DNA from 4 places in the Kitasatospora sp. NPDC101235 genome. Region 1 is predicted to be linked to each of the others. Evidence: riboswitches for the same ligand, from Rfam matches in the RefSeq annotation. Region 1 holds a riboswitch; each other region holds the start of a gene.
The links. Region 1 has a riboswitch for cobalamin ahead of ACIRRH_RS05045 (ribonucleoside-diphosphate reductase subunit alpha). Riboswitches for the same ligand answer to the same signal wherever they lie in the genome.

Region 2: another riboswitch for cobalamin. It lies ahead of ACIRRH_RS12430 (cobalamin biosynthesis protein); the one in region 1 lies ahead of ACIRRH_RS05045 (ribonucleoside-diphosphate reductase subunit alpha).
Region 3: another riboswitch for cobalamin. It lies ahead of ACIRRH_RS10485 (hypothetical protein); the one in region 1 lies ahead of ACIRRH_RS05045 (ribonucleoside-diphosphate reductase subunit alpha).
Region 4: another riboswitch for cobalamin. It lies ahead of ACIRRH_RS14760 (HoxN/HupN/NixA family nickel/cobalt transporter); the one in region 1 lies ahead of ACIRRH_RS05045 (ribonucleoside-diphosphate reductase subunit alpha).

Annotation. Positions count from the first base shown of each region.
Region 1 is NZ_JBIWNZ010000002.1:354,606-362,079, reverse strand. It holds gene ACIRRH_RS05055 (glycoside hydrolase family 26 protein) at 1-723, shown strand, start outside; gene ACIRRH_RS05050 (glycosyltransferase family 39 protein) at 723-2,402, shown strand; cobalamin riboswitch at 2,449-2,607, shown strand; gene ACIRRH_RS05045 (ribonucleoside-diphosphate reductase subunit alpha) at 2,775-5,222, shown strand; gene ACIRRH_RS05040 (ribonucleotide-diphosphate reductase subunit beta) at 5,222-6,238, shown strand; gene ACIRRH_RS05035 (ferritin-like protein) at 6,652-7,474, shown strand, end outside.
Region 2 is NZ_JBIWNZ010000006.1:75,208-82,681, reverse strand. It holds gene ACIRRH_RS12435 (cobyric acid synthase) at 1-1,099, opposite strand, end outside; gene ACIRRH_RS12430 (cobalamin biosynthesis protein) at 1,096-2,088, opposite strand; cobalamin riboswitch at 2,196-2,329, opposite strand; gene ACIRRH_RS12425 (alpha/beta hydrolase family protein) at 2,860-3,966, shown strand; gene ACIRRH_RS12420 (hypothetical protein) at 4,622-5,947, shown strand; gene ACIRRH_RS12415 (phosphatidylcholine/phosphatidylserine synthase) at 6,127-7,005, opposite strand; gene ACIRRH_RS12410 (phosphatidylserine decarboxylase) at 6,992-7,474, opposite strand, start outside.
Region 3 is NZ_JBIWNZ010000004.1:372,239-379,712, reverse strand. It holds gene ACIRRH_RS10495 (amidohydrolase family protein) at 333-1,616, shown strand; partial or broken gene metE (5-methyltetrahydropteroyltriglutamate--homocysteine S-methyltransferase) at 1,750-2,784, opposite strand; gene ACIRRH_RS10485 (hypothetical protein) at 2,679-2,966, opposite strand; cobalamin riboswitch at 3,190-3,348, opposite strand; gene ACIRRH_RS10480 (GAP family protein) at 3,804-4,481, shown strand; gene ACIRRH_RS10475 (site-2 protease family protein) at 4,773-5,897, shown strand; gene ACIRRH_RS10470 (CapA family protein) at 5,950-6,933, opposite strand; gene ACIRRH_RS10465 (universal stress protein) at 7,207-7,474, shown strand, end outside.
Region 4 is NZ_JBIWNZ010000007.1:206,464-213,937, forward strand. It holds gene ACIRRH_RS14740 (putative quinol monooxygenase) at 70-396, shown strand; gene ACIRRH_RS14745 (AAA family ATPase) at 467-2,476, shown strand; gene ACIRRH_RS14750 (hypothetical protein) at 2,473-4,146, opposite strand; gene ACIRRH_RS14755 (metalloregulator ArsR/SmtB family transcription factor) at 4,221-4,604, opposite strand; cobalamin riboswitch at 4,686-4,899, shown strand; gene ACIRRH_RS14760 (HoxN/HupN/NixA family nickel/cobalt transporter) at 4,930-6,045, shown strand; gene ACIRRH_RS14765 (EamA family transporter) at 6,047-6,901, opposite strand; gene ACIRRH_RS14770 (helix-turn-helix domain-containing protein) at 7,053-7,474, shown strand, end outside.

The DNA.
Region 1 (7,474 bases):
TACTACGCCCACTGGAAGGGCGGCTTCGACACCGCCGGCGTGCGCCGGATCCACGAGGCCGGGGCACTGCCCTTCATGGCCTGGGAGCCGCACGACCGCTCGCTCGCCTCGATCGCGGCCGGCGACACCGACGACTACGTGCGCGGCGTCGCCAAGGCCGTCGCCAAGCTCAACCTGCCGATCGCCATCAGCATCGCCCACGAGATGAACGGCGACTGGTACCCGTGGGGCCGTCAGGCCGCCACCCCCCAGGACTTCGTGGCCACCTGGCGCCACGTCCACGACCTCTTCGACCAGGCCGGCGCCACGAACGTGATCTGGGTCTGGAGTCCCAACATCACCGACCCCGCGCCCAACACCCGCCTGGCGCCGTACTACCCCGGCGACACCTACGTCGACTGGGCCGGCATGACCGGCTACTTCACCCGCACCGGGCCGAAGACCTTCGACGCCCTCTACGGGCCGACCATGGCCGAGATCCGCACCTTCTCCAACAAGCCGTTCTTCATCAGCGAGACCGCCTCCGAGCAGGGCAAGCGCCAGCACGCGGACATCGACCAGCTGTTCTCCGGGCTGGAGGCGCACGACGACATCGTCGGCTTCGTCTGGTTCAACATCGTCAAGCGGGCGGACTGGCGGGTCGAGGCCGTCCCGGACACCCTCGCCGCGTTCAAGCAGCGCGTGTCCGACCCCCGTTACGGCTTCGACATCCGGAACCCCTGATGAGCACTGAATCCGACTTCCCTCCCGTCCCGCACGGCCGCTCCGCCCAAGGCCGCCCCGCCCACGGCCCGACCGCCGAACCGGACCCTGACCACGCCGAGCCCCGCACGGCCGTGGCGGTGGACAACCCCGACGCCGTCGAGCTGGCCCCGTACACCATCCCGCAGGTTCCCGCGATCGGCTGGGACCCGGGCCCCAGCCCCCGCCGCCGCTGGATCGCCCGCGGCCTGCTGGGCGCCGTCCTGACCGTCCAGGCCGCGCTCTCGCTGCGCCTGCTGGCCGCCGCGCACCCCGACGAGGCCGCCGCCATGGTCTCCGGGCGCCAGCAGCTGGCCCACCTTCTGCACGGCACCCCGGTCACCACCGACCTGGTCGACCGGGTGCACGGCTCGCCCTGGCTCTACCCGCCGCTGGCCGGCGCCGCCGCCGACGCCAACGGCATCTGGGGCACCCGGCTGCTCAGCCTCGGCTTCGCGCTGCTCACCACGGTGCTGCTGTACTCGCTGACCAGGCGGCTGTTCAACGAGCGGGTCGCCATCTGCGCCATAGCCGTGTACGCCGTCCTCCAGTCCACCGTCGTGGTCGGTTTCTACGCCGCGCCCGAGTCCCTCGCCGTACTACTGGTCGCCCTCGCCGCCTGGACCACGGTGTTCACCGCCCGCCGCCATCCGGCCCTGGCCCTGCTCGCCGCCCCACCCACGGCACTGGCCTGCGCCGTGGCCTACTCCGCGGCCTTCGCCGTGCCCGCGCTGGTCGCCCTCGCTTTCGCCTGCGCCCGGCCGTACCACCGGGCCGGGCCGGCCGCCGTGCGCGCGCTGCTGACGGCCCTCGGCACCCTCGTCCTGCTGCTCCCGTTCGGCACCCTGGGCAAGGTCGCCGGGTGGTCGCCCTCGCAGGGCAACGCCCGCGGCTCTGCCGGCTCGATCCTGCTCGGCACGCTCCAGTGGGCCGGTCTGTTCACCGTCCTCGCGGTGGCCGGCACCATCGCCTACGCGCGCCGCGAACAGATGAACGAGCACAACGCGACGGAGAAGGACGCCGTCCCCACCTCCCGGAGCCAGCGTGCCCTGTTCGGGGCCACCCTGACCGTCACCGCCCTGCTGATCCCCGCCGCCCACCTGTGGACCGGCACCTCCGGCGCGCTGTTCCGCCACCTCGGCTACGGCATGCTGCTCGCCGCCCCGCTCGCCGGGGTCGGCCTGACCCGGCTGGTCGGTGCCCACTTCCGCCATCCCCAGCTCGGCATCCTGGTCTGGGTCGCCCTGCTCGCCCTCGGCCTGGAGCAATCCGCCCTGCGCTACCAGAACGGGCCCGACTCCGGCCGTCTGCTGGCCGTCCTGCGGGCCCACACGCAGCCCCAGGGCCGCTACCTCACCGAGGTCGACGGACTCGCCGAGTACTACCTCGGCAGCGTCTCCAAGCCCGAGCAGTGGGTCTCCGCGCGCACCGGCACGGAGTACCGCGACGGGGCCGGGGTCCAGCACCACGGCGACGACGGCAGCGCGGCCGCGATCCGGGACGGCTGGTTCACGATGGTCGTCCTCGACAGCACCGCGCCGAGGGCCACCGACCGGGCCCTGAGCGAGGCCCTGACCGCCGCCGGGCACTACCGGCTGGTCGCCCAATTCACGTCGCCGACCGGCGATTCGAGTACGTACAAGGTCTATCTCAAGCACTGACCGGCCGCCCGGCTCACGCACATCTGCGACACGACAGGCACAACATATGGTGCCGCCGCAGTCCGGCGGCACTACATGTATGCTCACTCCTGCTGTCGATGCAGGGGAACCCGGTGCGAATCCGGGACTGCCCCGCAGCGGTGTGCGGGCGGCTCCAGCAGCCGTCCCGCGAGTCCGATTACCTGCCGGACAGCGTGCGCCACGGCCCTCCCGCAGAGGCCGCGCCGGCACCAGCAGTACCCCTCCGGGCCTCGCGGGCGGGCCGGGGAGTCACCGTCGCGCGACGCCGTCTGCGTTCGCGCCGTGCTCCCCTGCCCAGATCGGCCCGGTGCCCCCGATCACCGCCGCCGATCGCCGCCAGGAGAGAGCGCCTTGACCATCGCCGCCTCAGCCACCCTGCCCGCCCAGGGCTCCGGTACCGCCTTCACCGACCCGACGGTCTCCGACCCCGGCGGCGCCCTGCTGCGGCTGCTCACCGACCGCAGCACCGACCTCACCGAGGTGGACCCCGGCCATGTCGCCGCCGCCGCGCTGCGCGGCCGCCACGCCGGCTCGGACTTCGCCGAGCTGCGCGGGCTGGCCGTGGACGCCGCCGCGTCGATGATCGCCGAGGACCCCCAGTACTCGAAGCTGGCCGCCCGCCTGCTCGCGCTGGAGATCGTCGACGAGGCGACCAGCCAGGGCTCGGTGTCCTTCTCCGCCTCGATCGCCGTCGGCCACGCCGAGGGCCTGATCGGCGACACCACCGCGGCCTTCGTCGCCAAGCACGCCGCCGCCCTGGACGGGCTGATCGACGCCGCGGGCGACGACCGCTTCGAGTACTTCGGCCTGCGCACCGTGCAGTCCCGCTACCTGCTGCGCCACCCGATCACCCGCAAGGTGATCGAGACCCCGCAGCACTTCCTGCTCCGCGTCGCCTGTGGCCTGGCGGTCGGCGACAGCGAGCAGTCGGTGCGCGAGGTGGCCGAGCTGTACGGCCTGATGAGCCGCCTGGAGTACCTGACCTCCTCGCCGACGCTCTTCAACTCCGGCACCCGCCACCCGCAGATGTCGAGCTGCTACCTGCTCGACTCCCCGCTGGACAACCTGGACTCGATCTACAGCCGCTACGCGCAGATCGCCCGGCTGTCCAAGCACGCCGGCGGCATCGGCCTGTCCTACTCGCGCATCCGCTCGCGCGGCAGCCTGATCCGCGGCACCAACGGCAAGTCCAACGGCATCGTGCCGTTCCTGCGCACCCTCGACTCCTCCGTCGCCGCCGTCAACCAGGGCGGCCGCCGCAAGGGCGCGGCCTGCGTCTACCTGGAGACCTGGCACGCCGACATCGAGGAGTTCCTGGAGCTCCGCGACAACACCGGCGAGGAAGCGCGCCGCACCCACAACCTCAACCTGGCGCACTGGATCCCGGACGAGTTCATGCGCCGGGTCAACGCCAACGAGGACTGGTCGCTGTTCTCCCCGGCCGACGTGCCGGAGCTGGTCGACCTGTGGGGCGCCGACTTCGACGAGGCGTACCGCAAGGCCGAGCTGGCCGGCAAGGCCGTCCGCACCATCCCGGCGCAGACCCTGTACGCCCGCATGATGCGCACCCTCGCGCAGACCGGCAACGGCTGGATGACCTTCAAGGACGCCTCCAACCGCGCCGCCAACCAGACCGCGCTGCCGGGCCGCACCGTGCACTCCTCCAACCTGTGCACGGAGATCCTGGAGGTCACGGACGACTCCGAGACCGCCGTCTGCAACCTGGGCTCGGTCAACCTCGGCGCCCACGTGGCCGCCGGCGCCTCCGCCGACGACCTGCTCGGCGCCATGGACTGGGAGCGGCTGGACGCCACCGTGCGCACCGCCGTCACCTTCCTCGACCGCGTGGTGGACATCAACTTCTACCCGACCACCGAGGCCGGGACGTCCAACTCCCGCTGGCGGCCGGTCGGCCTGGGCGTGATGGGCCTCCAGGACGTCTTCTTCAAGCTGCGGCTCGACTTCGACTCCGCCGAGGCGAAGCAGCTGTCCACGCTGATCGCCGAGCGCATCATGCTCACCGCGTACGAGCGCTCCGCCGACCTGGCCGAGCAGCTCGGCCGCCACGAGGCGTACGGCGAGACCCGTGCCGCCCGCGGCGAGCTGCACATCGACCACTTCTTTGGAGACAAGCACAGCCCGACGGCCGCCCCGCAGTGGGCCGACCGCTGGACGGCGCTGCGCGCCCGGATCGCCGAGACCGGCCTGCGCAACTCGCTGCTGCTGGCCATCGCGCCGACCGCGACCATCGCGTCCATCGCCGGCGTGTACGAGTGCATCGAGCCGCAGGTGTCCAACCTGTTCAAGCGCGAGACGCTCTCCGGCGAGTTCCTCCAGGTCAACCCGTACCTGGTGCGCGAGCTCAAGGAGCTCGGCGTCTGGGACCAGCAGACCCGCGACGCCCTGCGCGACGCCAACGGGTCCGTCCAGGAGCTGAACTGGCTGCCGTCCGAGGTGCGTTCGCTGTACCGGACGGCCTGGGAGCTGCCGCAGCGCGCGCTGATCGACCTGGCCGCCGCCCGCATGCCGTACCTGGACCAGAGCCAGTCCCTGAACCTGTTCATGGCGGCGCCGACCATCGGCAAGCTCAGCTCGATGTACGCCTACGCGTGGAAGGTCGGTCTGAAGACCACCTACTACCTGCGTTCGCGCCCGGCCACCCGCATCGCCCAGGCCGCGCCGGGTGCCGCCCGCGCCGCCGCGCCGGTGCCGGTGAACACCCCGACCCTCACCCCGGAGCAGGAAGCCGCCATCGCCTGCTCCCTGGAGAACCCCGAGTCCTGCGAGGCCTGCCAGTAATGTCCGACGACCGCCAGAAGATGCTGCTCGACCCCGGCTTCGAGCTGACGCTGCGCCCGATGCGCTACCCGTCGTTCTACGACCGGTACCGGGACGCCATCAAGAACACCTGGACGGTGGAGGAGGTGGACCTGCACTCCGACGTCGCCGACCTGGCGAAGCTCAACGAGGGCGAGCGCCACCTCATCGGGCGACTGGTCGCGTTCTTCGCGACCGGCGACTCGATCGTCTCCAACAACGTGGTGCTGAGCCTCTACAAGCACATCAACTCCCCGGAGGCGCGGCTCTACCTGTCGCGTCAGCTGTTCGAGGAGGCCGTGCACGTCCAGTTCTACCTGACGCTGCTGGACACCTACCTGCCCGACCCGGAGGACCGCGCGGCCGCGTTCGCGGCCGTGGAGAACATCCCCTCCATCGCGCAGAAGGCCAAGTTCTGCTTCAAGTACATGAACGCGGTCGACCACATCGACTCGCTTCAGACGAAGGAGGACCGGCGGGCGTTCCTGCTCAACCTGATCTGCTTCGCCGCGTGCGTCGAGGGCCTGTTCTTCTACGGCGCGTTCGCCTACGTGTACTGGTTCCGCAGCCGCGGCCTGCTGCACGGCCTGGCGACCGGCACCAACTGGGTGTTCCGCGACGAGTCCATGCACATGGACTTCGCGATGTCCGTGGTCGACACCGTCCGCGAGGAGGAGCCCGACCTCTTCGACGACGAGATGGCCAAGCAGGTCACGGAGATGCTGGAGGAGGCCGTCGAGGCCGAGCTCCAGTTCGCCCAGGACCTGTGCGGTGACGGTCTGGCCGGCATGAACACCGAGTCGATGCGCCAGTACCTGGAGGCCGTCGCCGACCAGCGCCTGGCCCGCCTGGGCCTGCCGATCCGCTACGGCTCGACCAACCCGTTCGGCTTCATGGAGCTCCAGAACGTCCAGGAGCTGACCAACTTCTTCGAGCGCCGCGTGTCGGCGTACCAGGTGGCCGTCGAGGGCTCCGTCTCCTTCGACGACGACTTCTAAAGGAAGTACGGACACAGAGGTGCCCCGCGCGGCCACAGCCCGTGCGGGGCACCTCTGTTGGTTCAGTCGGTCGGAAACTCCCCGGACTTGACCCCGGCGATGAAGGACGACCGCGCACCAGAGCGACCCCGGGCGCGAGTGCGTGCCGGGGTGTTCGCCGCTCCGGGCGCTGGTGCGCACCTCCGAGTGCCCGTCGGCGTGCTCTGCCATACGGGGGAAGGCGCCCCGAGCATGGGGGTGAACCGGGGCCGACCGACAGCGAACGGCGGTGGTGCGGGCGACTGTTCGGCAGCGTCCCGCACCGTCGGGCACTCCGCCGTCCGACTGCACTCCCGGGGCGCACCGCCACCATGCGCACCCACACGGTCAACTCCCCAGTACCTTCCGGTCACCACCGAACGAAAGGGCTGGTCATGACCACTCTGGACTACCGCAGCGACGCCATCGTCCGGCTGATGCACGTACCGCCCGAGGAGTGCGACGAACAGTGGCTCAGGGACGCGCTGCAGCGGGCCATCGTGCTGGAGCTGTCGACGATCCCTCCGTACGCCGCCGCCCTCTGGTCGGTCAAGGACGACCAGGACGAGGTCGCCAAGTCGATCCGCGAGATCGTCTTCGACGAGATGTCCCACTTCGGGCTCATGTGCAACATGCTCACGAGCATCGGCGGGACGCCCCACGTCACCGGCGGGGCCGTCGTGCCGCAGTACCCCGGCGCGCTGCCCGGCGGCGTCCGGCCCGAACTGGAGGTCTACCTGAGCGGGTTGAGCCGGGATTCGGCCTTCCTGTTCTCGGAGATCGAGAAGCCGGACAACCCGATCGCGCTCGCCGAGACCTACACCTCGATCGGCGCCTTCTACACCCGGATCGCCGAGGTCTTCCCCGCCTTCGCCCACCTGCTCACCGGGCAGCGGCAGATCGAGTTCCCGATGGCCGGGCAGCACGGCGCCGGCAACGACATCGTGCCGATGAACACGATCGGCGACGTCCTCCAGGCCATCGAGATCATCAAGGCCCAGGGCGAGGGCACCGACGCCTCGCCGGAGAACCCGTTCCCCGGCAAGCCGGGGGAACTCGCCCACTACTACCGGTTCCGCGAGATCCACCACGGCCGCAAGCTGATCCAGGTCTCCGATTCCGCCCACCCCAAGTGGGACTTCCAGGGGGACCCGATCCCACTGCCCGACTGCCACCCGGCGGCCCGGGTGCCGGCCGGCGGCTGGGCCGAGGATCCGA
Region 2 (7,474 bases), on a different contig from region 1:
TCGGCAACAGGCCGAGGCCCTCCACGGCACCCGACTTGGACTCGACCTCGTCCACGATCGAGTGCGCCAGCATCTGGTAGCCGCCGCAGACCCCGAGGACCGGCAGCCCGGCCGCCGCCCGCGCCTTCAGGGCCGGCTCCAGGCCGCGCTCGCGCAGCCAGGCGAGGTCCGCGACGGTGGCCCGGGTGCCGGGCAGCACCACCAGGTCGGCGTCGGCCAGCTCCTCCGGCCTGGTCGCCCAGCGCACCAGCACGCCCGGCTCCTGCGCGAGCGCGTCCACGTCGGTGAAGTTGGACAGCCGCGGGAAGCGCACCACGGCCACCCGCAGCACGTCCGCGCCGAGCGGCCCGGGCCCGTCCGCCCGGTCCACCACCGTGGACAGGTCCAGCGAGTCCTCGGCGTCCAGCCAGAGCCCGGGCAGCATCGGCAGTGTGCCCAGCACCGGACGGCCGGTCAGCTCGTGCAGCATCTCCAGCCCGGGTGCCAGCAGCCGCGCGTCGCCACGGAACTTGTTGACGAACCAGCCCGCCACGTGCCGCTGGTCCTCCGCCGACAGCAGCGCCAGCGTCCCGTACATCGCCGCGAAGACTCCGCCGCGGTCGATGTCCCCGACCACCACCACGGGCAGTCCGGCGGCCGTGGCCAGGCCCATGTTGGCGATGTCGCGGTCGCGCAGGTTGATCTCGGCGGGCGAGCCCGCGCCCTCGCAGACCACCACGTCGTAGCGGCGGCGCAGGTCGGCCAGGCACTCCAGGGCGCGCTCCAGCAGAACGGGCTTGCGCTCGCGGTAGTCCAGCGCGCCCACCTCGGCCACCGGCCGGCCGAGCAGCACCACCTGGCTGCGGCCGTCCGCGCCGGGCTTGAGCAGCACCGGGTTCATCGCCGCCTCCGGCTCCACCCGGGCGGCCTGCGCCTGCATCGCCTGGGCGCGGCCGATCTCGGCGCCGTCGGCGGTGACGAAGGAGTTCAGCGACATGTTCTGCGCCTTGAACGGCGCGACCCGTACGCCCTGGCGGGCGAGCCAACGGCAGATCCCGGCCGTCACCACGCTCTTGCCCGCGTCCGAGGTCGTCCCCGCGACCAGCAGCGCGTTCGTCATGCCCATCCCCTCTTCCCCAGGAACGTCCGCAGCAGGACGTGCCCCGCGACCGTCGTACCCAGCGCCAGTGCGCCCACCCGCCGGGAGAGCGCGCAGGCCCGCTCGATGTCGTCCACCGTCACCGGCCGCAGCTCCGCGCCCAGGACCGGCCGGTGCTCGATCCGCTCGCCGTACCGCAGCGTCCCGCCCAGCCGTACGCCGACCGCGCCGGCGAACGCCGCCTCCGCCTGGCCCGCGTTCGGGCTCGGGTGCGCGGAGCCGTCGCGCCGCCAGACCCGCCAGGCCGTCCGGGGCTCGGGCGCGGCGGCCACCGTCAGCAGCGCCGTCAGCCGGGCGCCCGGCCAGCCCGCCAGGTCGTCCAGCCGGGCCGAGGCCCAGCCGAACCGGGCGTGGCGCGGCGAGCGGTGGCCCACCATGGCGTCCAGGGTGTTCACGGCGCGGAAGGCCAGCAGACCGGGGGTGCCGGCCAGGGCGCCCCAGGTCAGCGCGTTCACCACGGCGTCGGCGGTGTTCTCGGCCACCGACTCGACCACCGCCCGGGCGATCTGCTGCCCGTCCAGCGCGCTCGGATCCCGCCCGCACAGGTGCGGCAGCCGCTCCCGGGCGGCCGCGAGGTCGCCCGCGGCCAGCGAGCGGCCGATGGTGCGCGCCTCCCGGGTCAGCGAGGTGCCGCCGAGCACCGTCCAGGTCGCGGCCGCCGCCAGCGCCGCCCGGCCCAGCGGGCGTCGGCCCACCGTACGGTCCAGGGCGAGCGCGCCCGCCGCCACCGCGCCCACACACAGTGCCGTGTACCCGGCCCCGGCGCCGCGGTCGTCGCGCCACAGCCGCCGCTCCAGCCGGGTCGCGACGCTGCCGAAGACGGCGACCGGGTGGCCCCGGCGGGGGTCGGCGAAGCGGGCGTCGGCGGCGTAGCCCGCGACGGCGCCGAGCGCGAACGCGGCGGCGCGGGTCAGCGGGCGCGGAGGAGGAGAAGGTGCGGGCGGGGTCATCGGCGGCACGGCGGAAGGCAGCTCGGAGTCCGGCGGGGCGGGGCAGCCTGCATCGCGTGCGTGTCCTCACTCAGGGTCCGCGCCCTGGATCGACGTGACGGGGGCGAGAGTCTCCTGGCTTCCGGGTCGAACGCACCCCCGGAGCCTTCCAGCGGCCGTCGACGGCCCGCCGTGGCGATGTTCCGAGCGTGCTCCCCGGTGACAGTGGCGGGACCGCGCCGGACTTCCACCGGCTTCCTCTCCATGCCTCCGTTTGGCCCCAGGATCCCATCACGGGCCCGAACCGGGAGTCAACCGAGGTCACGGAGGGGTTGGTCACACGCGGGCGCCGCCGACTGACACCTTGTGGGATCGCCCGGTGCTGCACCGGCCCGGGGACGGGGCCTGTCCCTTGGATCCTTGCCGGGCCCGCGACGCGCCCCCGGCCGTCGTCGGCCGGGAGGCGCCCCCACCTCCGCCTGGCGATGCCCCACCCCGACGCCGCGGTCCGATCCGACAGAATCCGAGAGACAGGACCCGGGCCGCTTCGTGCGTTCGGCGGCTGGGGCCGCATCGCACGCCACGCCGACCGTTCGGTGGCACGCTCCGCAGAAGCCATCCGTCCGCCCCACCGTCGACTCCTTCACCGCCCGCTTCCGGCCTCATCCTCGGCACCGTCGGGTCGCTGCCGAGGTCACCCGGACGGCCTAGCCCGGTGGCCGGGCGGGCGGGGCGCCGGTGGACTGGTGCTCGAACACCGTCCGGTCCGTGACCAACAGAGCGGGGAGCGAAATGCGATGGGGAACCGCCGCCGTCGTGGCGGCCGCAGCGGTCGGGGCCGCCGTGCTGGTGATCGGCCGTCGGGCCTCCGAGCGGATGGTCCGTCCGGCGACCGTCGTCCAGGAGTCCGGTCCGCTCCTGGTCCACAGCCTCGCCCCCGGCCGGGTCACCTTCACCCGCGGCCCCGAGAGCCTGCGCCCCGGCCGCTGGGCGGTCGAGTGGGCGGACGGCGGGCACGCGGTCGTCGAGGAGGTCCTGCACAGCGACGAACGGGGCGTCACCCGCCGCCTGGTCCGCGCCGACCGGGGCACCCTCACCGCCGGCACCGAGGTCCGCCTCACTCCCCGGGTCCACCTCGGCGACCCCACCGAGGCGCTCGGCCTCGCCTTCGCCGACACCGTCGTCGAGGGCGAACTCGGCGCGCTGCCCGCCTGGCATCTCGACGGCAAACGCGGCACCTGGGTGATCCTGGTGCACGGCCCCGAAGCCGACCGCCGGCAGACCCTCCCGGTGCTCCCCGTGCTCGACCGGCTCGGCCTGCCCGCCCTCGCCGTCACGTACCGCGGCGACCAGGGTGCCCCCGCCTCCCCCGACGGGCTCAGCCACTTCGGCGAGACCGAGTGGCGAGACGTCGAGTCGGCGGTAGGGCTGGCGTTCGACAGCGGTGCGGGCGCGGTGATCCTCTACGGCTGGTCCCTCGGGGCGACCATGGTCCTCCGGACGGCGGCCCGCTCTGCCTGGTCGCACGCCGTCCGCGGGCTGATCCTCGACTCGCCCGTGCTCGACCTCCCGGCCTCTGCCCGCCGGGACGCCGCCCGGGCCGGCTTCCAGGGTGTCGCCGCCGAACTCGGCGCCCTCGCCGCCGAGGGCCGCACCGGCGTCGACCTCGCCGACTTCGGCCGCATAGCCGAGGGCACCGACCTGCGCGTGCCCACCCTCCTGCTGCACAGCCCCGAGGACCGGATATCCCCCTTCGGCAGCGCGGAGAAGCTGGCTGCCGCCCGCCGCGACGTGGTCAGCCTGCAGGCGTTCCCCGGCGCCGACCACGCCACCCTCTGGAACACCGCCCCCGACCACTACACCGAGATCCTCCGCCGCTGGCTCACGCCGCTGCTCTAGGCCCCCCCTGACCGTGCGGGCGGTTTCGGCCGGGCCCCATCCGGTTTTCCTGCGGGGAATCCGCCGTCCACGAATGAACGTTTCTGCCATTCCTCCGGGCATGCGCGAGAAGTCGGCCGGTCCGACTTCTCATGCAGCACGACCCCGCCACCCTGCCCGCCATCCGTCCGGATTCGGGCTGGACAGTCCCGCTGGAAGTCGGCGGAGCGGATTCCCCGCGTGAAAAGCCCCCTGCCGTCAGGGGCAACAATTGGACCGACCCCTTACCCCCGCCCGTACGCACGGTGATCGGGCGAGCATTCCCGGCGACCGGGGTGGCGCCGGTGGCATGGTCAGGTCACACGTTTCCGGCCAGGCGGTTTGCCGCTGTTGCCCGGTCTTGCGGAGGTGCCGCCACCGGTCGCCCGGTCGTACGGACAACCGGATGTGACAGAAGGCCGGTACAAGGGGAAGACTGCTCGACGTGACGTCTCGGAACCCGCGCGACCGTGATGCCCCGCTCCCGCCGACGATCGGTACCGGTGCGACGGTGACCCGTCTCCCCGGAACGGCCCACCGGCCCGCCGGTGGCAGGCCGGGCGGGGCGGGTGTCCCCCGTAACGGAGTACCCCGGCGACGAGGGCCCGCTCCGGCTCCCGGGCGGGGCCGGGTTCCCGTGCCGGAGGGCTTCCCGGCACCCGCCGAGCTGGCGCCGCTGGCCCGACGGATGCTGGTGGACGCCGTCCGGGTCGCCCGCTGGGCCGGCGAGCTGGCCGAGGTCGACAAGCGCGGTGAGCTGCTCCCGGAGGACGCCCGCGCGGCGGGCCGGGCACTGGCCATGACGGTCGGCGCCGCCGCCAAGGCGTGGGGGCAGGCGTTGCTGGTGGGCCTGGTGGAGGCCCGTGACGGCGGAGCCGGCCCCGGCTGGCGGCTGCACGCCTGGGAGCACGACGACGAGGCCGTGGTGCGCGGCTGGTCGGCGCTGTTCGACGCCTGGACCCTGCTCGCCCCGGTGCCGCCCGCCGCGCTGCGCGGTGTGTTCGCCGTACTGGCCGGGCAGGCCGTGGACCAGGCACCGCAGCTGCTCTCCTTCCTGCACCTGGTGGACGGTCCGGTCGCCGAGAGCGAGCTGCTGGAACTGCTGCGCCGTGGCCTGGACGAGCGCCGGGTCGGCGCAGGCCTCGGCGGACCGGGCCTGTCGCCGGTGCCGCACGCGGCCTCGGCCGTTTCCGCCGTCCGGGGCACCTGCCGCGCGCCGCAGATCGACACCCCGGCCGCGCCCTCGGACGTGGCCGCCGTCCTGGACTGGATGCTGGACGGCCTGGCGGCCGTCGGCGCCCTGGTGCGCAGGAACGATGCCGCGGAGCTGTCGCCGCTCGGCCACTGGGCGGTGCGGGCGAAGCTGGAGGAGATCTGCACGGTCGCGCAGACCGCGGCCGGGCACATCGAGCAGAGCGCCTTCGAGCTGCTGAACGCCTGTGCGGACTACTCGCCGGGCCCGGCCCGTGCCGAGTTCCGGGCCTGGGTCGCGGCCCGACCGGCGGACCGGGCGGTGGGCGAGCTGCTGGATGCCGCGCAGGGCGACGACGCGCTGGTGCGCGGGCTGGCCTTCGAGGCGCTGCGGGTGGCCGGCGGTCCGGCCGAGCAGGCGGTGCGCGCGGCGGTGGACGAGCCGGTGCTGCGCCCCTACGCACTGCTGTGGCTGGCGGAGCGCGCGGACGAGGGCGTCTCCCCGGCGGACGTGCTGGGCGCGGAGGACGCGGCCTGGCTCTGGGTGGACACCGCGGCCGCGGTGCTCGACCACGGCGAGACCGAGCTGCTGGTGGGCCACGTCGAGGGCGCCTCGGCGGGCGACCCGGTCCGGCTGTTCGCCCGGGCCCGGCAGTCCGGGCACCCGCGGGCGGCCTCGGTGCTGACGGCGGTCTCGGGCGTGCACCCGGACCCGGGCGTGGCCCGGGCGGCCCGCCGCTCGGCGTTCAGCGTGCACACCGGTGGTGCCTGACTTTTATGACAATTGCGGAAGAGCTCGGAGTCCGCAGCGACGGCGGATCCGGCGTCCGTATCGGCGTCCGCATTGACGGTCCCTGAGCCCGCACCCGAGGTGCTCGACTGTTGTGACACATGAGGAAGGGCCCGGAACCAACAGGTTCCGGGCCCTGACTCTTATGACAATTGCGGGACTCAGCCGAGCCGCGACTCCGCCCGCCGGGCGCGGACGTCGCCGACCTTCTGCCCCACCTTGCGGCGGATGACCAGCAGCGGCGCCATAGCGGCGAGCGTGATCTGGGCGAAGGCGCCGACGTGCATCAGGGTGTCGCCGCCGGGCAGCCCGGTGGCCCAGGCGGCCAGGCAGCCGATGGCCACGACGACCCAGCAGAGCGTGGCGGTGGCCAGCAGCCCCTGCGGCTTCGGGTACTCGATCCGGCTGACCATCAGGTACGCGGCGCCGAAGATGGCGAGCAGACCGGGCAGGAACGGCGGGTCGAGCAGCACGATGGCGATCACCGTCATCGCACCCATCGGGCAGGGCATGCCCTGGAACACCCCGGGCCGCATCTTGACGGCCGAGAAGCGGGCCAGCCGCAGCACCACCGCGAGCAGCACCGTGATGGCGATGAGCGCCGACAGCTTGCTGTTGGAGCCCTGGGAGACCATGCCCCAGACCGCGACGAAGTAGGCCGGCGCGATGCCGAAGCTGATCAGGTCCGCCAGGTTGTCCAGTTCCGCTCCGAGGGCCGAGGAGCGCAGCTTGCGCGCCACCAGGCCGTCGAAGAGGTCGCACATCGAGCCGATCAGCAGCAGCGTGACCGCGGTGGCGGCGCTGTGCCGGTCCGGAGCGGCGTCCGGGTTGGTGATGTGCGGGACCAGGACCCCGGTGGTGATCGAGTAGATCGCCAGGAAGCCGCAGACGGCGTTCCCCAGGGTCAGGAAGTCGGCGGTGGACAGGTGCTGGGGAGAGCGCGGGGCGCGCAGCTCGCGGTCGCGCGCCCAGCGGCGGCGGCGCAGGGCCGTCTCCTCGTCGTCCAGGCCGACGATTGTCTCAGGATCAGTCACGGTCAAGGCGCGTCACCCCGGCTGTGGTCTTCTGGCCGACCTCGACGCCGACCTCGACGCCGGCCGGCAGGTAGGTGTCGACCCGGGACCCGAACCGGATCAGACCGATCCGGTCGCCCTGCTCGACCTTGGTTCCGGCGTCCACGTACGGCACGATGCGGCGGGCCACGGCCCCCGCGATCTGGACCATCTCGATGTCGCCGAGCTCGGTGTCGAAGTGCCAGACGACCCGCTCGTTCTGGTCGCTGTCCTTGTTGAACGCGGGGACGAAGCCGCCCGCGACGTGCTCGACCGACGTCACCGTGCCCGGCAGGGGCGCGCGGTTGACGTGGACGTTCAGCGGGCTCATGAAGATCGCGACCCGGGTGCGGCCGTCCGGCCAGGCGTCGATGCTCTGCACCACGCCGTCGGCGGGGGAGATCACTCTGCCCGTGCCGATCTCACGCTCGGGGTCGCGGAAGAACCACAGCATGCC
Region 3 (7,474 bases), on a different contig from region 1:
TCACAGCCTTGACGATCAGGTCCCACCGACGCTGTCGAGGAACTTCCGGATGCGGAGACCACGCACGGCGGCGCCCAGGGAGCGGGAAAGCCGGGCGAGGCAGTGGTGGGCGACCTGGTGTCCGCGGTCACCGCGGCGGCAGCCGGCGCCACGGCTCCGAGCGCCACCGCCCGCTCCCCGCCCCCACCTGGACAAACTCCCCCACAGCCCACCAGCCCCGGTCCAGGGACGTACCCGAGGCTGGGCCGGTCGGCTGACGACCGGGCACGGTCGGACCGGCAGATCGGTCCGTCGCTCTGGTCCCGGCTCCGTGACCAGCCGAAGATGGCGGCATGGGTGTCGACGACCCGGGTGCCGGGCTGCTGGTGACGAACGTGCGCGTCTTCGACGGGATCGGAGAGGAATCGGTACCGGGGCACGTCCGGGTCGAACGGGACAGAATCGCGGAGGTGGTGCTGGGCCGCCCCCTCCCGCGCAGTGCACCCCACGGGGCGACGGTGCTCGACGGCGGAGGCCGCACGCTCATCCCGGGCCTCACCGACGCGCACGTCCACCTGTTCGTGATCGGCGGCACCATGGCGGAGCTGAAGCTCGCACCGACCGGCACCGTCTACTACCAGGCCCTGGCCGCGGCCCGCGACATGCTGATGCGCGGCTTCACCACGGTGCGGGACATGGCCGGCGACACCGAGCCGCTGCGGCGGGCACTGGACCGCGGGCTGTTCCCGGGCCCACGGATCTACCCGAGCCAGGCCGCCATTTCCCAGACCGCCGGCCACGGCGACTTCGGGACGGTCTACGACGCCCCGACCGCCCTGGGCGGGCCGCAGGCCCGAACCGAACAGATCGGGTTCACGCGGGTGGCCGACGGTCCGGAGCGGGTCCTCGCGGCGGTGCGCGAGCAGCTGAAGAAGGGCGCCACGCAGATCAAGCTGATGGCCGGCGGCGGCGTCATCTCCGAGTTCGACCCGCTCGACGTGCTGCAGTTCACCACGGCGGAACTGGAGGCCGCCGTCGACGCGGCCTCCGACTGGGGCACCTACGTGACGGTGCACGTCTACACCTCCGAAGGCATCCGCCGCGCGGTGGAGGCCGGGGTGCGCTGCATCGAGCACGGGCACCTCGCCGACGAGGACACCATCCGCTACCTCGCGGAGAAGGACGTGTGGCTCAGCACCCAGCCGTTCGAGGTCGACGACCACCACTACGCATCCGCGGACAGCGGCCGCAAGAACGGCGAGGTCTGCGAAGGCGTCGCCCGCACCATCGGCTGGGCGGTGAACCACGGCGTGCGGCTCGCCTTCGGCACTGACCTGGTACTCGCCCCGGGGAAGGCCCACCGGCAGAACGAGATGCTCGTCCGCCTCGCCACCTACCTCAGCCCGGTCGAGGCCCTGAAGGCGGCCACCTCCGGCAACGCCGAACTCTTCCGCCTGTCCGGCCGTCGCGACCCCTACCGTGCGGCGCCGCTCGGGGTCATCGCGCCGGGAGCATGGGCCGACCTCCTCGTCGTCGACGGCGACCCGACCACCGACCTGTCCGTCCTCGCCGATCCCGAACGCAATCTGCGCCTCATCGTCAAGGACGGCGTCGTCCACAAGAACGAGCTCGGCTGACCCGAGCCGGCCTCCTGCTCGTCTGCGACCCCCTCTGTCACGACGGCGGCCGATCTCCACGGCGAGATCCTCGACGAGGGGCGGGCACGGTGCGTACCACCGTGCCCGCCGGTCGTCCGTCCCGACGGGTGCGTCAGCCGGCGAGTTCCTCGCGCAGGCGGCGGGCGGCGGCGACCAGGCTGTCCAGGGAGGCACGGGTCTCGGTCCAGCCGCGGGTCTTCAGGCCGCAGTCGGGGTTGACCCACAGCCGCTCGGCCGGGATGGCCGCGAGGCCGGCGCGCAGCAGTTCCACGGCCTCCTCGGTGCTCGGCACGCGCGGGGAGTGGATGTCCCAGACGCCCGGGCCGACCTCGCGCGGGTAGCCGGCCTCGGCCAGTTCGCCGGCGACCTCCATGTGGGAGCGGGTGGCCTCCAGGGAGATGACGTCCGCGTCCAGGTCGTCGATCGCCGTCATGATCGCGCCGAACTCGGCGTAGCACATGTGGGTGTGGATCTGGGTGTCCACGCGGACGCCGGAGGTGGCCAGGCGGAAGGACTCGGTGGCCCAGCCCAGGTAGGCCGGGCGCTCGGCGGCCCGCAGTGGCAGGGTCTCGCGCAGGGCCGGCTCGTCGACCTGGACGACGGCCGCACCCGCGGCCTCCAGGTCGGTGACCTCGTCGCGCAGGGCGAGGGCGACCTGGCGGGCGGTGTCGGCGAGCGGCTGGTCGTCGCGGACGAAGGACCAGGCGAGCATGGTGACCGGGCCGGTGAGCATGCCCTTGACCGGACGGCCGGTCAGGCCCTGGGCGTAGCGGAACCAGTCGACGGTCATCGGGTGCGGGCGGGAGATGTCCCCGGCGAGGACCGGCGGGCGCACGTAGCGGGTGCCGTAGGACTGCACCCAGCCGTGCCGGGTGGCCAGGTAGCCGGTGAGCTGCTCGGCGAAGTACTGGACCATGTCGTTGCGCTCGGGCTCGCCGTGCACCAGGACGTCCAGTCCGGCCTTCTCCTGGTACGCGATGACCTCGCGGACCTCGGCCTCCATCCGCTCCCGGTACGCGGCGTCGTCGATGCGGCCCGCGGTCAGGTCGGCGCGGGCGACGCGCAGTTCGGTGGTCTGCGGGAAGGAGCGTCCCGGTGGCGGGCCGGGATCGCACCGACGGCGACGGTGGTGTCCAGCACGTGGTCGTAGAGCGAGAAGTCACCGGTCGGGACCTCCTCAATGCCGGAGTCGGCGAGCTGCTGCCAGTTCCCGCGGCGCAGGTCTGCGGCCGTGGCCAGCAGCACCTCAGCGGTGACGGCGCCCTTCCAGTACCCCTCGATCGCCTTCTTGAGCTCCCGGCCCCGGCCCTGGCGGGGGTAGCCGTGCACGGTGGCGACGCTTGCCGCGGCTGCGGACTTCGTGGTCAAGGGACTCTCCTTCGCGAGTCTGTCTCCTCAAGTACCCGGGGACGGGACGAGAGCGCGAAAGGGATGACGAACCGGACGGCGGCCGCCGTGGACACGCGTGCCTGATCCGCCTGGTGTGGTCGCCGACCCGCCCTCGAGGTCACCGGATATCCGCGCGCGGATGGTCCGCGGGCGGGCAACGGGCAGGTCTTCGGACTCGCGGGCACACCCACCCCGGCCGAAACCAGGACGGACACCTACTGGCCGTCGCTTCCCGGACCCGACCCGGGTCCAGTGCGTATGACGGCGGTCGTTCCCACTCACCGCTGCGGGGCAGTCCCGGATTCCCACCGGGTTCCCTCTTGCGACGCCCTGTCTGGCGGACAGGGCGAACCAGCTGCCCGGCCAGCCTAGAGGCACACCACCGGGTCTGGCGCGGGAATCACGGAACGCGTCCGCATGATGAGACGGCGGCAACTTCATCGGCTGCCCCGGCGAGAAGCACTCACCACTGCGGGTGACCACGAAGCCGGGCAGGTTCTACAGGCGGCGCCGTGTCCATCCGATCACTTCACGTTGCCTCCGCCAGGGGCGATGACGTTCCGAGAAGCTCCCGAGGACAGATCCGGCCAGGCGCAGGACGATGGAAGCGGTGGGACGTGCCGAGTGTGCCGCCGTCGCCATTCCGGGCGGCCGCTTCCGCACAGCCGTGAGGACAACGGCGCAGCCGATCACAGAACAACCCGTTGCATCGCACGGACGGTCGGATCACCCGCTTCCCCTGAGCCCGTTCCACCGGATCGCCATCCGGAGGCAACCATGGGCGCAGTTCTCGGTGACGTGCTGGGTTTCGCGGCGGCCGTCGCCATCAGTCCGCTCCCGGTCATCGCCGTCATCCTCATACTCGCCACGCCCCGAGGACGTCTCAACGGTGTCCTCTTCACCGTCGGCTGGATCCTCGGACTCGCGGCACTGGGCGCGGTGATGCTGGCGATCGCTTCCCCGGCAGGCGCCTCCGCCCACGAGCACCCGGCTACCTGGGTGGGAGCGCTCAAGCTCGCTCTGGGCGTGTTCCTCGTCCTCTTCGGTGCCCGGCAGTGGCGCCGACGCCCGAGGGATCCCTCGCAGGCCCAGCTGCCGAAGTGGATGGGCGCGATCGACCGCCTCGCGCCGGTCAAGGTTTTCGCACTCGGACTGGCCTTCTCCGCGCTCAACGCCAAGAACGCACCGCTGACCATCGCCGCGGGCGCCACGATCGGCTCAGCAGGACTGCCGGTCGGGCAGCAGATCGCATCGTTGGCGATCTTCGTCGTGATCGCCACCCTCGGCCTGCTGGCCCCGCTGGCGGTCTTTCTCCTCGGCGGGGAGCGGGCCAAGACCGTGCTCGGCGGCTGGAAGGAGTGGGCAGCCCAGCACAACGTCGCCGTGATGGCCGTCCTGTTCTTCGTTCTCGGGCTGAAGCTGCTCGGAGACGGCATCGCCGTCCTCGTCTCCTGACAGGCCGTGCGCTCCGAGCCGGTGGAACGGACCGGCCTCGTCCACCCGACCGGGAGCCGACGGGGCCCGAACGACCGGCCCATCGGCAAAGGTTTCATCGCCGGCGCGGAGTGGGCCCATCGGACCATGACGGACGGTCCCCCTGAGCGCACGATGGAAGCAGCGACCGGCACCTCGATGACGACGAGGACCGCGGAGCCCCCGTCGCCACACCCGGGACGAGGCGGCTCCGGCCCGGCCGCGCGGGCAGAGCACGGGACCGGCCGGCAGCGACCCGGAGGAGGTGTCGGGATGCGCGGGTCCGCATCGCTGGGGAGGATCCTCGGCATACCGCTGCGGATCCACTGGAGCGCCCCCGTCCTGGTCCTCTTCTTCGGCATCAGTCTCGCCGGGCAGACCCTCCCCGCGTTGGTTCCCGGCCGCTCCGGCACCACCTACGGCCTCGCCGGCCTGGTCGGGGCGCTGCTGCTCACCGTGAGCCTGCTCCTGCACGAGACGGCCCACGCCGTCACCGCGCGGCGGGCCGGGATCCGGGTGGACGACATGACGGTCTTCGCGTTGGGCGGCGTCACCCGGATGGGCCGGGCTCCGAGCCCCGGCCGCCAGTTCGCCGTCGCCGGGATCGGGCCGCTCACCAGCCTGGTCCTCGGCGGCGTCTTCCTGGGCGCCGGACTCGGCGCCGAACGCGCCCTCCACTGGGAGCTGCCGGCCGCGGTGCTGCTGTGGACCGCCTGGGCCAACCTGCTGCTCGGGGTGTTCAACCTGCTGCCCGCCGCTCCCCTGGACGGCGGACGGCTCCTGCAATCGGTGGTCTGGTGGCGCCGGGGCGACCAGGAACAGGCCGAACGCGTCGCCGGACGGGCCGGCCAGGCGGGCGGCCTGCTGCTCTGTGCCGTCGGCTGGTTCGAGTTCCTCCGGGGCAGCGGATCCGGGATCTGGCTCCTGCTCGTCGGGTTCTTCATCTGGTCGTCCGCCCAGGCAGAGGTCCGCCGCGCCGTGCTGGTGGCGGCCCTGCGCGGCACCCGGATCGGCCAGGTCATGACGTCGCCGGTCACCACCGGGCCCGACTGGTTCACCCTGGACCGCTTCCTCGCCGAACCCGCCGCCCATGCCGGGCTCCCGGTGGTCCCCCTGGTCGATGTCGCCGGTCGTCCGAGCGGCCTGCTCGACCTGCGCCGGCTCGCGGCCCTCCCGCCCGCGCGCCGGGCCCAGCTGCGGGCCCGCGACCTGGCCACCCCGCTGTCGGCGTGCCTGGTCGCCGCGCCCGGGGACGACCTCGTCGAGGTTCTGGACCGCGCGAGCGCCCCGCCGCCGATCCTCGTCCTGGACGACGGCCGGGTCGTCGGCGTGGTCACCACGGAGGATCTCGACCGGATCGCCCGCGCCCGGCAGCCGAGGGCCACGCGCGGACGCTGAGCCCGACCACGCCGTCCGGCCGGCCGGCCGAGCGTGACCGCCACCGCCGCCCTCAGCTCCAGTCGACCGTCAGCCGCCCGTCCCGTTCGCCCACCTCGGTGCCGAACTCGGCGCAAGCGGTGGCGAACCGCTCGCGGATCCACTCCCACTCCTCGCCACGAGCGAAGCGGGTGTGGCAGAACTCCAGGGCCAGCGGCAGTGCCTCCAGTCGGACCGGCGCCAGGTTCGCACCGTCCGGCCCGTCCAGCGTCACCAGGAAGAGCAGCCCGAGGTCGTTGCGCAGCACCGGGTCGACCGCGTAGTCGTCGATGAAGTCGCCCAGGTCGTACAGGACGCGGTCGGCGACGCCGTGGAAGACGTGGGCGGAGTGTCCGGCGACCAGCGTCGCCCCGGCGGCCAGCAGCCGTGGGGCCGCCGCGCGCACGTGCGACGGCGGCCCGGGCGTCATGTTGGGGCCCCAGTGCGGGGTGACCAGCACGGCGTCGGCCTCCCGCGCGGCCCGGGCCACCAGGGCGGTCAGCCAGCCGGGCACACCCGTCCACAGGTCGGCCCAGGCCACTCCGGGACGCCCCGGCCCGGCCGCGTATTCCTTCGGATGGTCGGTGACCCCGACCACCGCCAGCCGCGCCCCGCAGGCCTCCAGCACGGCGAAGTCCCGCGCCGCCGACACGTCCCGCCCCGCGCCGACCGCGCGGACGCCGGCTTGCTCCAGCAGGTCGCAGGAATCGGCGAGGGCCTCGAAGCCGTAGTCCAGGGCGTGGTTGTTGGCCAGTGTCACGCAGTCCACCCCCAGTTCCGCGAGGACGGCGGCGGCCGACGGCGGGGCGCGGAAGAAGAACGGCTTGTCCGGGTCCGGCCACCGCTCCCCGCGGCCGGAGACGCAGCACTCCAGGTTGAGCACGACGAGGTCGGCCGCCGCCAGTGCCTTCCGCACCTCCGGGGAGAACAGCGTCCCCGGTGTCGGCGAGCGCCGCAGTTCCTCGGCGACCCCACGCCCGAGCATCGTGTCGCCGGCCAGCGCCACCGTGAGCGTCATCGTCCGCGGCCTCCTCGATTCGTGAGTCCCGGAGCGCGGAACGCGCCTCGCCCCTCCAGACTCGGCCCGTACTCCGTCGCGGGCAACCTCCTTCCCGGGACGCAACCGTGTGCGGCGGTTCACGGGGCGAGGACGGACATGCCGCCGCGCCGTTGCCGGAGGATCATGAATGCAGCGGACGCACCGGTGTCCGCGCCTCCCCGGGTCCGCGGAATCCACCGGATCCGCTGAGCCCGGCAGCCCGCTGCCGGGCCTCACCTCCTGGAGGTCCCCGTGAACCACTCTCCCGCGTCAGGTCCCGCCGGTCCGATCGTCGTCGGTACGGACGGCTCGGAGCCCGCCCGCAGGGCTGTGCTCTTCGCTCTTCGCGAGGCACAGCTGCGAGGGGTCGGCGTGCGGGCCGTCTGTGCCTTCGGCGGCCGACACGCCGATCCGCCGGACAGGGCCATGACGGGCTGGAACCGCCCGAGCGGCGGGCCTGCGCCGCACCTGCACGACGCCGTCGCCCGCGAGGTGACGGACTTGGTCGAGGAACTGCGAC
Region 4 (7,474 bases), on a different contig from region 1:
GTCGTGCGCGCCGAGCCGCGTGCCCCTGTCCGCACTGCCACGTGTGAACGTGGAGCGAAAGGAAGTCCCATGATCTTCATTACGGTCAAGTTCCCGGTCCGCCCCGAGCGCGCCGGCGACTGGCTGAGCCTGGTCGACGAGTTCACCCGGGCCACCCGCCGCGAGCCCGGCAACCTCTTCTTCGAGTGGTCCCGCAGCGTCGACGACCCCAACGAGTTCGTCCTGGTCGAGGCGTTCCGCGACGGCGACGCGGGCAAGGAGCACGTGGAGTCCGCGCACTTCGCCAAGGCCATGGAGGAACTGTCGTACGCGGTGGCCGCCAAGCCGCGGATCGTCTCGACCGAGATCCCCGGCCTGGACGGCTGGGCGGAGATGGGCGAGATCACCCCCCGGTGACACCCGAGGGCCCCTCCGGCCGGGTGCCCAGCCCGTAGGCTGGGGCCGACCGGCCGGAGGGAGCAGGCGGATGGAACGGCACGAGGTGGCCAACACCGTGTCAGGTGCCACGGTGGGCGGCCACGTGGTGCAGGCCCGGGACATCGGATCGGTGCACTTCCACGATCGGGAGCCGCTGCCGAGGCCGCATCAGATCCGGCCTCCGCACGGTCCCTTCGTCAACCGGGAGCCGGAACTCGCCGCGCTCACCGAGGTCTTGGGCCGGGTCGAGGAGGGCGGACTCGGGGTCGTGGTCTTCACCGGCCTCGGTGGGGTCGGGAAGACCGAGCTGATCGCCAAGTTCACCGAGGACCACCGGGAGCACTTCCCGGGCGGGGACCTCTACGCCGACCTGGAGGCCTACCGGCACCAGGGCGGGGTGGACCTCCCCGAGCTGCTGGCCGGCTTCCTCCGGGCCCTCGGCGCCGAACCGCCGGCGGTGGAGGCCGAGCGGTTCACGGCCTTCCGCACCGCCACCGCCGAACGCCGGTGCCTGTTCTTCCTGGACAACGTCGAGCATGCCGCGGAGGTCCGCGCACTGCTCCCGTCCAGCGGGCTGGTGGTGGTCGCGAGCCGGCGGCGGTTGCCCGCGCTGCGGACGGACGGCGCGGAGGTGCGCCGGCTCGGGCCGCTGAGCGCGGCGGCGGGCGCCGAACTGGTGCGCGGCTGGGTGGGCTCCGGGCGGGGCACCGACGGGGAACTGGCGGAACTGGTCGAGCTGTGCGGCGGGCTGCCGCTCGCGCTGAACGCGGTCGGGAGCCAGCTGCTGGACCGGGACAGCCTGCCGGTCGGCCGGGTGGTGGCCGAACTGCACGACCGGGAGGGCGGGTTGGCGGTGCTGGAGGACGAGGAGAACGATCTCGGCGCGACGTACGACCTGGTCTACGAGCGGCTGTCGGCCGAGGGGCGGGCGCTCTACCACCTGATCGGCGTGCACCCCGGCCCCTTCGTGTCCGCCGAACTGGCACGTGCGGTCGGCGTCGAGCGGGCCGAGCGGGCGATCAAGGAGCTGCGCGGCGTCCACCTGCTGGACGAGGTGGTGGACGACGACGACCGCGAGAACCGCTTCCGGGCCCACGACGTGGTGCGGCTGCACGCCTACGGTCGGACGCGGGAGCTGTCCGACCGCGGGGGACTCCTCGCCGGCGTCGTCGCGTACTACCGGGGCCGGGCGTCGGTCGCCGACCGCGCGATGGCCAGGAAGCGGCTGCGTCTGCAGGACCGGAGCGGTGACGGCCTGCCCGGCTTCCCCTCCGGGACCGCTGCCCTGGAGTGGCTGTACGCCGAACGCGCCAACTTCCGTGCGGTGGTGGAGGAGGCGGCTGCGCAGGGGTGGCACGGCGAGGTGTGGCGGCTCTGCGAGTCGCTCTGGCTGCTCTACCACGGCCGGAAGCTCTACCAGGACTGGATCGCGACCCACCGGCTCGGCATCGAGTCCGCCCAGTGGGACAACCGGCCGGACGCCGTGGTCCGGATGCGCAACCAGCTCGCCCGCGCCCACCACGAGCGCAAGGAGTACCGGCTCGCCGCCGAGCAGTTGGCGCTCGCCACGGAGCAGGTGCCGTTGGTGACCGACCGTCAGGTGGTCGGGGTGCTCTACGAGACCGACGGCCTGCTCTGCCTGGCCGACGGCCGCCCGGGCGACGCGGTGGAGCGGTTCACGCTGGCCCTGGCGGAGAACCGGGGCGACGACCACGGCGAGATCGTCCAGAGCTACAACCTGGCGCAGGCGCTGATCGCCGACGGGCGCGCCGAGGAGGCGCTGACCGTGCTGACCGGGGCCACCGGGCGGGCCGTGGCCACCGGGGACGACGACATGCTGATGAAGCTGCCGCTGGTCCGCGCCCGGGCCCACCGGGCGCTCGGGCAGCTGGACCTCGCCGTCGCTCACGCGGAGGACTGCGCCCGGCAGGCCGAGAGGCGGAGCCAGTACGCGAAGGAGGCGCAGGCGCACACCCTGCTCCTCACCCTCGCCGAGGAGCTGGACGACGCGGGGCTGGCCGAGCGCAGCCGCGAGCGGCTGCGGCAACTGTCGGGTTAGGGCCCCGTCCGGAAGGACACCCGGGTGTGGTGCCGGCCGGTGCGGACGGTGAGCCCGTGCTCGGGCAGGCCGGCCGGGTCACCGCCGTCGGCGAGCCAGCAGGCCACGGCGGAGCCGAGCAGCAGCGGGTCGATGCCGGGGTCGGGACAGCCCCAGTCCGGTTCGGCGCGGGCCTCCAGCAGCAGGCCGGTGCGCAGCCGGAGCAGGTGGCGGGCCGGGCCGAGGGCGGCCACCGCGACGGCGAGGCCGGGGAGTTCGGCGGTGGTGTCGGCGAGCCAGCGGGTGGCGGGGCGTTCGGCGTGCACCTCGGTGCGGGCGAGGACCTCCGCGGTGTAGCGCAGGGCGTCGCCCGGGTGTTCGTCGGTCAGGGCGTGGAAGCCGCGCGGGGTGTGGTCGTTCGGGTCGAAGGGGTAGCGCCGGAGGCTGACGTCCGTGCCCTCGCTCGTGCCCTCGACGTCGTACGCGGTGGGCCCCTCGGTGGCCGCGGGGCATGGAACGGGCTTGGGGTAGGGCAGGAGGGCCGGTTCGTCCCGGGGTTCGTCCAGCCCCTCCAGGAAGGAGTAGAGCAGCGGGCGCAGCAGCCGGGCGGACTCGCCGCGGTGGGCGAGCGATCGGCCGGTGATGTCGCTCAGGTCGGCCGGGTCCTGGGCCAGGACCAGTTCGAGTTGGGCGGCGAGGTCCCCGTCCGGGTCGAGGAGGGGTGCGGCCTGGCCGAAGGCGTAGCCGGGGGAGCGCGGGTCGAGTTCGGCGGCGCCGGTGGCGACGAGCACGGTGCGGTGGTCCAGGGCGGCGCCGTAGACGGTGACCGAGCCGTGGTCGCCGATCACGCAGTCGGCGGCGACGAGTGCGGCCTGCCAGCCCTGGTGGGGCGGGATCAGACGCAGGCCCATCCGGCGGGCGTCGTCGAGCAGCGCCTCGGGGTCGTGGCGGCTCCACACGTTGGGGTGCAGGACGACGGCCACCGTGTACTCGTCGGCGGGCAGTTGGCGGACCAGCCGCTGGGGCAGGTCGGGACGGCGGCCGAATAACGAGTGCTCGCTCCAGGTGGAGCTGACGACGACGAGCCGTCGGCCGCCGGTGGCGCCGAGCGCGGCGCGGTAGCCGTCGCGGGAGCGCCGACTGCCGAGCATCCGGTCGAAGCACGGGTCGCCGACCACCTTGGCGACGTCGAGCGCCTCGGGGCAGGAGACCCGTAGCCGGTCCAGCTGTTCGGGGTGGGAGAGGCCGAGGACGTCCACGAACACCCGCCCGTGGTGGGTGAGTTCGTTGCGGGACAGGCCGGCGGCGCTGATCGTGTCGCCGGTGGACTCGGTGACCAGGCGGTTGTAGCCGGCGCCGTGCGGGAGGACGACGAGGCGGGCGTCCAGGCGGTGCATGGAGGAGTGGACGGCGCAGGCGACGGCCAGGTCGAAGTGGCGGCGGACGGCGTCCTCCCAGTCCAGCACGGTGAAGCCGGGCAGGCCGTGGAGGTACTCGTCGAGGGCGCGGTCGGCGAAGGCGGAACCGGGGTTGACGGTGAAGTAGAGGTCGATGCCGTGCGGGCCCAGCAGGGAGAGGACGTCCAGGACCCGGGTGGCGGAGGTGAGGGTGCGGGCGACCGCCAGCACGCGGGCCTTGACCGGGTCGGTGTTCCAACGGTCGGCGGGCCAGGCGTGGGGGTGGGACGGCACGTCATGATCGTACTGGCAGGGGCCGCCTCCGGCGCGTCGCGTCCTTCCCGGGAACCGGCGGGCCCGGGAAGGAGTCAGCCCGCGGCCGCGCTGGGTTCGTGGTGCTCGGCGGCGGCGCACTCGTCAAGGAGGGGGCGCATGGCCTCGTCCACGAGCCGGTAGCGCACCACTCGTCCGTCCCGGTCGCCGGTGACCACGCCGGCCGTGCGGAGCAGCCGCAGTGCCTGGGAGACGGCGGGGTCGCGCATGCCGGTGGCGACCGCGAGGTCGGTGACGGCGAGCGGGCCGGCCCGGTGGAGGGCGAGCAGCAGGGCGAGCCGCCCGGGGTCGGCGAGCAGGGAGAACCGCTCGGCCCAGGACCGGACGTGCGCGGGGTCGCCGATCGCGGCGATGGCCTCGCAGACCCGGTGCCCGTCGATGGTGCGGTGGCCCGCGCGGTCGGCCGGTACGAGATGCATGCGGACATTCTTGCAGGCGCTCCCCTGTGATCCTGGACACCTGCGCAGGTGCGCAGCCTTGCACGGGTCGTGCCCGGCCCCTACGGTGTAGCCCGCCGTGGTGCTCGGGAAGACCGGTGACGGACCCTCAGGGGTCCCAGCCCGGAGCGGCCCTCGCCACTGTGATCGGGTCGTTCCTCCGCCTGCGGAGGAACGTCGTCCGTACCCACGGAGCCACTGGGCGCCTCGCGCGCCTGGGAAGGCGGGTACGGGCGTCCCGTAAGCCAGGAGACCGGCCACGGCATCTCACGAGGTTTTCCACGAGGTGCTGGAGCGTGATCCGCAGATGACCCTGCCCGAAACCGTTGCTGCCGGGGCGAAGACGGCCCCTTCCGTCCTGCCCGCCTTCAGATGGCGGCGCGAGGACACCGTCCGTACGGCCGGGTTGATGGTGGTGATCCTGGCCATGCACGTGGTGGCCTTCGGGACGCTGATCTTCCTGGTCGCACCCGAGAAGTACGCGGTCGGCACCCAGGTCTTCGGGGTGGGCCTGGGCATCACCGCGTACACCCTCGGCATGCGGCACGCCTTCGACGCCGACCACATCGCGGTGATCGACAACACCACCCGCAAGCTGATGGCGGACGGCAAGCGGCCGGTCTCGGTGGGCTTCTGGTTCGCCCTCGGACACTCCTCGATGGTGGTGCTGATGGCCGCCCTGGTGGCGGGCGGCGCGCAGCTGGCGAACACGCTGATGGACGACGAGTCGACCACCCACAAGTGGCTCGGGATGGTCGGTACGACGGCCTCCGGCGCGTTCCTCTACCTGATCGGCGCACTCAACCTGGCGGCACTGCTCGGCATCCTCAAGGTGTTCCGGGCGATGCGGGCCGGGCGGTTCGACGAGAAGGAGCTGGAGGCGCACCTCGACTCGCGCGGCTTCATGGCCCGGGTGCTGAACCGGGCGACCCGTTCGATCACCCGGCCCGGGCAGATGTTCCCGGTGGGCATGGTGCTGGGCCTGGGCTTCGACACCGCGACCGAGGTCACCCTGATGGTGATGGCCGGCTCGGGCGCGGCCTCCGGCCTGCCCTGGTACGCGATCGTCTGCCTGCCGCTGCTGTTCGCGGCCGGGATGAGCCTGTTCGACACCCTGGACGGGACGTTCATGAACTTCGCGTACCAGTGGGCCTTCGCCAATCCGGTCCGGAAGGTGTACTACAACCTGACCATCACTGGTCTGTCGATCGCGGTGGCCTTCATCATCGGCACCATCGAGCTGGTCGGAGTGCTGCACGAGAAGCTCGATCTGACCGACCCGGTCACCGGGTTCATCGCGGACATCTCGCTGGACAACGTCGGCTACGCCATCGCCGGGCTGTTCGTGGTGGTCTGGGCGATCGCGATCGGGTACTGGAAGCTGGCCCGGGTCGAGCAGCGCTGGACGCCCGAGAACTCGTGACTCAGGTGGCCGCGAGCAGCAGCGTGCCCGCGACGGCGAGCCCGGCGCCGACCGTCTGGACCGGGCGCAGCCGCTCCTTGAACACCCCGCGCGCCATCAGTGCGGTGACGACCGGGTAGAGCGAGGAGAGGACGGCGGCCACGGCGGCCGAGCCGCGGTGCGAGGCCATCGCGTAGACCCCGTTGGCGGCGACGTCGGCGAGCCCGGTCGCGGTGAGCGCGGGCAGCTGCGCCCGTATGCCGGGCAGCAGCTCGGCCGTCCCGCCGGAGCGGCGCAGCCCGGCCAGCAGGACGGCGCCGCCGACGGCCACGTTGCACACCCGCTGGACGCACAGCACCAGCAGCAGGCCGCCACCGGTGGAGGCGTGGGCGATCAGGGCCATCACGGTGCCGAAGCCGAAGGCGGCGGCGACGGTGAGCAGCAGCGCCTTGCGGGCCGCACGCGGCCCGCCGCGCTCGGGGCCGGCGGCCAGCACCACGCCGACCACCGCGACCGCGATCCCGGCGACCTGGCCGAGGCCGGGCCGGTCGCCCAGGGCGAGGCCGACGCCCACCGGCACCGCGACGCCGACGGTGGTGAGCGGGGAGATCACGCCCATCGGGCCGAGGGCGAGGGCGCGGTAGAAGGCGAGCACCGCGAACGGGCCGATCACCCCGGCGGCGACCGCCCACCAGAGCGCCGGGGTGGCGTCGGTCCAGCCGCCGGTGGCCAGGACGGCGGCGAGCAGCACGGCGGCGGCCGTCGCCTGGGAGGCGACCACCACGGTGAGTGCGGGCAGTCGTCGGGCGAGCGCGCCGCCGCCGAAGTCGGCGACGCCCCAGAGCAGGCTGGCGGCGAGGGCGAGCAGGGCGGTCACCGCGAGGCCCCGCAGATCGAGGACAGCACAATGCACTCCGAAGTACAGTCGGATGGACTCGTTGTCGAGACGGCAGCGTAGTGCAATGAACTGAACTTGCCGAAGAATATTTTGTACTGTTTCAGCCAGTGGACACCGGAGGACTGCCCGCGTGCCGGACCCCGACCTCGTCTCCCGGGCGCTCGCCCACAACCTCAAGCGGCTGCGCACCGAGCGCGGCCACACCCTGGACGCCCTCGCCGCCCGCTCGGGGGTGAGCCGCGGCATGATCGTCCAGATCGAGCAGGGCCGTACCAATCCGAGCGTGGCCACCGTGGTCCGGCTCGGCGACGCGCTCGGCGTCTCGATCGCCACGCTGCTCGACTACGAGAAGGGCCCGGACGTCCGGATCGTGCCCGGTGACCAGGCCGTGCCGCTGTGGACCGGGCCGTCCGGCGGGACCGGCACCCTGCTGCACGGGATCGAGGCGCCCGGGCCGCTGGAGCTGTGGGAGTGGCGGATGGAGCCGGGCGAGGAGTACTCCTCCGAGCCGCACCCGGCCGGGACGGTGGAGATCGTCCGGGTCGACGAGGG